DNA from 3 places in the Cytobacillus sp. FSL R5-0569 genome. Region 1 is predicted to be linked to each of the others. Evidence: riboswitches for the same ligand, from Rfam matches in the RefSeq annotation. Region 1 holds a riboswitch; each other region holds the start of a gene.
The links. A riboswitch is a leader RNA that binds a small molecule or an ion and turns the genes downstream of it on or off. The one in region 1 is predicted to bind lysine.

Region 1 (2,275 bases):
AGCCATATAAGCACCCGTGTTAATGGAAACAATAACGATACCAGCAATGAGCGGATCCATTTGATAGCCAAAGGCCATTGCTGCCCCGTAAAAAATAACCATTGCCTGTACAATCATTGGTGTGCCTCTAAAGAATTCAATATAAGCAGATAACAAGAAATTCACTATTTTTAATAACAACCGTTTAGGACCATTCTCAGGTATTGGTATTGTTCGAAGAATGCCTGACAACAAACCAATTAGGGCACCGAAAACGGTACCAATTAAGGCAATGACTAATGTCACACCGGCGCCTCGTAAAAACATTGGCCAATATTCGACAACGATGCGAATAATCCATTCTATACTCATAACAATGATCTCCTTTTCTCTCATCATGATTGGCCATTACCAATCAATCTGCTAAGGATTTGCGCTTCAAAGGTTTAATACGACGGAGAGGATGCGCTACCCTAGTTGTTTATTTCTCATGTCTCTCCTAACCTTCTTCTCGATATAAAACCGGCTACATCTCATGCAGCCGGCTCATTTAGTTATTCTGCCGCTGGCTGATTCTCAATAGCAGCATCCATTAATTCTTTTTGCTCTTCTTCAGAAATATCTGCAAGGATTTCATTGATTTTATCTGTTAATTCGCTACCTTTTTTCACCCCTACTGCAATGGCAGTATCTTCTTCACTTGTCTCAAATCCTTCAGTAAATTCAACCATCGCAAAGTTATCATTAGCAGCTGAAGCACTTACACCTTCCGGACGTTCAGAAACATAGCCGTCAATAATTCCAGACTCTAATGCAACACGCATAGCAGGGAAGCTCTCCATAGCTGTTTGCTGTTGTACGCCGTCAATTTGATCAATTACTGAATAATGAAATGTATTTAATTGGGCAGTAACCTTTGCCCCACTGAAGTCTTGAATGGATGTGGCATTTTCGTAATCGCCACCTTTTTTCACTACCATGACTAAATCAGATTCGTAATAGTTATCGGAAAAATCAATCGTTTCTTTTCGTTCTGCTGTTGGTGACATACCAGCAATAATAGCGTCAATTTTATCTGAACTTAATGATGGTACTAATCCATCCCATTTTGTTTTCACAATTACTAACTCTTTTCCTAAACCTTCTGCTATCTTCTTCGCAATCTCAACATCGTAACCGCCTGCAAACTCTGAATTACCTTCAATTGCTACTGCGCCATTGCTATCATCCATTTGCGTCCAGTTAAATGGCGCATAACCCGCCTCTAGTCCTACGCGAAAAACGTCTTTATCTTCTCCACCTGAACCTGTGCTTCCTTCAGCCTCATCATTTGAACCACAAGCAGCTAGAAACATACTCAGTACTAAAGCCATAGCTAGTAAAGCAAATCTCTTTTTCATCTCTATTCCCCCTAATATATTTTTCTACTAATTAAACTATTCCGAATTAAGAAAAAGAATAACAAAAAAAGACCTGAGATGAACTCAGGTCCTTGTTATTCTTCCGCCTAAATCCTCTACTTTTCCCATTTTAGAGATAGTGCACCTTAATAAATCGGGTAAATTTATTAAGACAGTCCTGCAATTATTCACTGCAGACCCAACATGCTATACAAACGGGTATAGCACATTTCGGCGATATTTCCTTCTCTTTAGTCTCATCATGCCTTATCACTCTACTAAAGACTGTTAAATACCGCGCCTCTACCCCACCAGAAAAAGTGAGGTTTATTCAATTTGATATCTATTAGGCTACAATAGTTTAATAGCGTCTGTCAATATAAACTCTATGGAAAATTGGTCCTTTTTTCGCACAACCTTTTGATTAGAGCATAATTACCAATGTTAAGCTTGTTGGCTTGAAGCTAACTCTTTTAACTGTATGCTCAAACGATTAATATCCGCTACCGAATGATTTACGTTTGACACCATCTCATGTTCATCTTCTATGATAGCAACGATTTCCTCTGTAGCTGCGGCGTTCTCCTCTGATATATTTGCCATATTTTCAATCTGCTCTTGAATTTGTTCAAATTTTTCTGTGGCAGCGGAAACTTCATTGACACCTCTCACTAACTCTAAGTTGTTTTCTTGTAATGATGTTTGTATCTCGTTGAAAAAGGCAGATATCTCTGTTAGAAGTGCTTGTCCCTGCTTTACAGCACCTTCCCCTTCAAGAGAGCTTTTACGTGCTTCAAGAGACTGAGTGAAAAGAGTATTCGTCACTTCAGAGATCGCCACCGTGATTTCAGCACTTTGCTCAGCTAACTTCCTTACTTCATCTGCAACGACCGCAA
Region 2 (2,275 bases), 730 kb from region 1:
TAGAAGTATCAGAAATCGGTGAAGCATGATCTCCGAATACTGCACCTCCAAGTACAGCTGCCATTGCAGGAATCAGCAAGGATATATCTGTAGCTACAGCAATATCACCAGCTATTGGAAGAAGAATGCCAAATGATCCCCAAGATGTACCTGTACTAAATGCCATAAGTGCCGCAATAATAAATAGGATAACAGGGATAAAATCATGACTCAGATTCGATTGATTAATAACGCTAGCCAAGTACTCCCCTGTACCTAGTTGACTAATCAAATCTCCGAGTAACCAGGCAAAAATTAAGATCAATACTGATCCAAACATAGATTTCATCCCAACCCATGTAGCTTTCAAATAAAAATTACTCGTTAGTTTATCATCTTTCTTTAATACTTGAGCAAATTGTACGTAAGCAACAGCTAAACTCAATAATCCTCCGACAATTAATGATAAGGCCACATCTGTGTTTTCTAATAAGGATACTAACGACACATTCCCCTCTGCACCATTAATGCCTGTCCAAGCCATCATACTCACTGTTCCAATAAATAAAACAATGATTGGCCAAACAAGATGACCAACAGTCCCTTTCGTACTAATAGGTAATTCTTCTTGAACTTCGTCTTTCAACTGTTTCTTCTTATCAAATAGAATTCCTTGTTCAATAGCTTGTTTCTCATGTTTCTTCATCGGACCAAAGTCAATTTGCCCAACAACAATGATAAACACCATTATGATTGCCGCCCACACATAAAAATTTAACGGAATGATTTGCATGAAAGCAGAGAAAGCACTATAATCAGTTATTTTATGAGACACTAAAATCGAGCCAATTAAGGCGATAATTGATGCTCCCCAACTTGATATAGGCGAAATAACACATAAAGGTGCGGATGTTGAATCAATTAAATAAGCAAGCTTTACACGTGATACTTTTTGTCGATCGGTAACAGGTCGAGATACCTGTCCAACTGTTAGCGCATTAAAATAATCATCTATAAACAAAATCATACCTAAAACTACGGTTAATAACTGTGCACCCACTCTCGTTTTCACACGCTTCATTGCCCATTCACCAAAGGCACGACTACCACCCGATAGTGAAATAAATGCAGTAATGCTACCAAGAATAAGTAAGAATAATAGAATGAATATATTCCAAGTATTTAACCCTTCATCTGTTATAAAAAGTGCTATAAACGACGAGAAAAATATTTGTAGCGTATCTAGCGGTTGATATCCTCCAATTATGATAGCTGCTGTTAACGCCCCTAAACCAAGGGAGAGAATCACCCTTTTTGTTAGTATAACCAAAAGCATCGCTACCAAAGGTGGCAGCACAGAAATAAATGTACCTGTCATAAAAAGACCTCCTATTAGTATAGGAGCTATAGACATGAACGAATGCGTCTCATATCAATTAACGATCAGAGAAAGGTATCCTCCACTTTTCTTTGATCCTTAATTGATAATAAAAAAAGAGTAACGATAGAGATTCTATCATTACCCTTCAAGAAGTAACGTTATTCTCCATCACGACTGTAGCTCCCCATTATGGTTAATATACCTCCATAATGACAGTGTTACTCCTATTAAGAGCAACCCCAACAAATAAATATTGACGTACCTATTTGCTTCGGCAAATCTCCCTTTTATCAAAGTTCACTGTTGTCATCCTCACATTGATTACTAATGATGATTTGCGCCTCTACCCCATCGGATTGATAAGGCATTATTCAATTGTTATACATTATATCAAAATATAATTATTTATGCAAAACTCTATCAAAACCTAAAATATTCATAAATTTATTATTTTTAAGATATAGTAGGATACTATAACCTATACCATTCTTAATAGCGCTTCTCTACCGATCATCCCTTTTTTAATGCCTAATTCCTCTGCAGCAAAAGTGACTGATTCAAGTGGTGCATCTATTAGCTGTTGAATCGTTTTTACCCCTACTGCTCTACCAGCAATGACATGGCGATCTTTTAATTTTTCATTTAATAACGCAACGTCTAATGCACCACACATGATATATCCTTTATCATTTGATACGACTAACAAATTAGTTTTTGGCAGCTCCACGGATACAGTCATAAACGTATGACCATCCAAAATAACAGGCTTTAATTCAACCATGACCGTCCCCCCTTCCCTTTAACAATTTATGTTATAGGTAGAGATTCGGTGTACTCATTAGTTAAAATAAACCGAGTTGTTTTGGAGCTAATCCCTCATATTCAATTCCTAATATTTCTAGAATTTCCTTCGCA
Region 3 (2,275 bases), 1.1 Mb from region 1:
AGGGAAACTTATTGAAAGAGATGTATCTATGTTTCCAATCTATAATGAGCCTGAAGAAGAGATGCTCACCTATCTCGGCCGTTTTTATGAACAAGCTAATCATTTTAAACCAAAGGAAATTTACTTGCCAGACTCTGTTGATTTGACGATGGCTGAGCAGCTTTTGGATGTAAAAATATTTATTCCTCAAAGAGGGAGAAAAAAAGAACTAGTGAAACTTGCCTATAAAAATGCAAAGATTGCTTTAAAAGAAAAATTCTCGCTTATTGAACGTGATGAGAAAAGAACGGTGAATGCAATAGAAAGCTTAGGTGAGGAGCTAGGAATTTACACACCCTATCGCATTGAAGCTTTTGATAACTCCAATATCCAGGGTACCGATGCTGTCTCAGCAATGATTGTCTTTATCGATGGTAAGCCTGCAAAAAGGGAGTATCGGAAATATAAGATTAAGTCAGTTAAAGGACCAGATGATTATGAATCTATGAGGGAAGTGACGAGACGGAGATATAGCCGGGTTTTAAAAGAAGGGCTACCCCTACCTGATTTAATTATCATTGATGGTGGAAAAGGACATGTTGAAGTCGTTCGAGATGTGCTTGAGAATGAACTCGGTTTAGATATTCCACTAGCAGGATTAGTCAAAGATGATAAGCATAAAACATCTCAACTTCTTTATGGAAATCCATTAATGATCATTCCCCTCGCTCGAAATAGCCAGGAATTTTATTTATTACAACGTATTCAAGATGAAGTGCATCGATTTGCGATTACATTTCATAGACAAGTTCGTGGAAAGAGTGCATTTCAGTCACTTCTTGATGAAATTGATGGTATTGGGGAAAAAAGAAAAAAGCAGTTATTAAAAGATTTTGGTTCTGTAAAAAAAATGAAATCAGCTAGTGTAGAAGACCTTAGGGAATCTGGCTTACCATTAAAAGTTGCACAAGAACTTTATGAAAAGTTACATGAATAGACATTGTCTGAAAAAAACAAATATGGTATAGTGTTTTTAACTTTATATCAAATCACTTTTTAACTTGAAAGTGAAGGTAGAGGTGCGAGTTTCATTAGTAAAAGTTCCTTAGAAGATTGAGCTTCGTTTGAAGGACTTTGAAAGGGAATATTCGCCGAAGTGAAGAAAGACTCAATATTTTCTTCGCTGGTTCTGCATTGAATAAATGCAGGATTGTCAAGACTATCTGTCTTGGAGGGCTATCTCACTGTGTGTACGTAGATTGTTCATACGTTTGACTACACAGCAATGGGATGGGTTTCATCTCATTGCTTTTTTTTATGCCGAATATGGGTAGAAATGTGTTGGTTGTACATACAGGCGGCAGGGAATAAAAACGAATGACTTGAAAGTAGGGGAGAAAAGTGGGCTTAATTGTACAAAAATTTGGTGGAACCTCCGTAGGCTCGGTTGATCATATTCAAAATGTAGCCAACCGTGTCATTGAAGAAAAAAATAATGGTAATGATATCGTTGTTGTTGTGTCGGCTATGGGCAAAACGACTGATCAATTAGTTGGTATGGCAAAAGAATTATCACCCGCTCCGAGTAAGAGAGAAATGGATATGTTGTTATCTACAGGTGAGCAAGTTACGATCTCTTTATTAACAATTGCACTAAATTCAAAAGGTTATGAGGCAACTTCCTATACGGGCTGGCAAGCAGGGATTAAAACGGAATCAGTACATGGTGACGCAAGAATCACTGATATTGACACAAAACCTGTTTCACAAGAGTTAAAGAAAGGGAGAATTGTTATCGTAGCGGGTTTTCAAGGTTTAAGTGAGACTGGCCAAATAACGACATTAGGTCGGGGTGGCTCTGATACAACAGCCGTAGCTCTTGCAGCAGTATTAAAAGCGGACAAATGTGATATATACACCGATGTAACAGGTGTATTCACAACTGATCCACGCTATATAAAAAATGCAAGAAAGCTTCCATCTATCTCATACGATGAAATGCTTGAATTAGCTAATCTTGGTGCAGGCGTTCTACATCCAAGAGCAGTTGAGTTTGCAAAAAATTACAATGTAAAGCTTGAAGTACGTTCTAGTATGGAACGAGAAGAAGGTACAATTATAGAGGAGGTTGCGGAAATGGAAGAGAACTTAGTTGTTAGAGGGGTTGCTTTTGAAGATGATATTACAAGGGTATCTGTACTAGGGATTAAAGACCCTTTAATAAGCCTTTCATCCATCTTTTCAATCTTGGCGAAAGAACATATAAATGTTGATATTATTATACAAAGTATTACAG

Region 2: it holds a riboswitch for lysine, as region 1 does, so the genes downstream of both, MKX78_RS19410 (Na+/H+ antiporter NhaC family protein) here and MKX78_RS23140 (transporter substrate-binding domain-containing protein) in region 1, are expected to answer to the same signal.
Region 3: it holds a riboswitch for lysine, as region 1 does, so the genes downstream of both, MKX78_RS17355 (aspartate kinase) here and MKX78_RS23140 (transporter substrate-binding domain-containing protein) in region 1, are expected to answer to the same signal.

What each region holds. Positions count from the first base shown of each region.
Region 1 covers NZ_JBBOWW010000001.1:4,568,264-4,570,538, forward strand. Annotated here, with positions in the region: gene MKX78_RS23135 (amino acid ABC transporter permease) at 1-351, opposite strand, end outside; gene MKX78_RS23140 (transporter substrate-binding domain-containing protein) at 534-1,379, opposite strand; lysine riboswitch at 1,509-1,693, opposite strand; gene MKX78_RS23145 (methyl-accepting chemotaxis protein) at 1,824-2,275, opposite strand, start outside.
Region 2 covers NZ_JBBOWW010000001.1:3,833,411-3,835,685, forward strand. Annotated here, with positions in the region: gene MKX78_RS19410 (Na+/H+ antiporter NhaC family protein) at 1-1,357, opposite strand, end outside; lysine riboswitch at 1,530-1,714, opposite strand; gene MKX78_RS19415 (YunC family protein) at 1,839-2,141, opposite strand; gene MKX78_RS19420 (DUF72 domain-containing protein) at 2,203-2,275, opposite strand, start outside.
Region 3 covers NZ_JBBOWW010000001.1:3,426,836-3,429,110, reverse strand. Annotated here, with positions in the region: gene uvrC (excinuclease ABC subunit UvrC) at 1-976, shown strand, start outside; lysine riboswitch at 1,046-1,226, shown strand; gene MKX78_RS17355 (aspartate kinase) at 1,381-2,275, shown strand, end outside.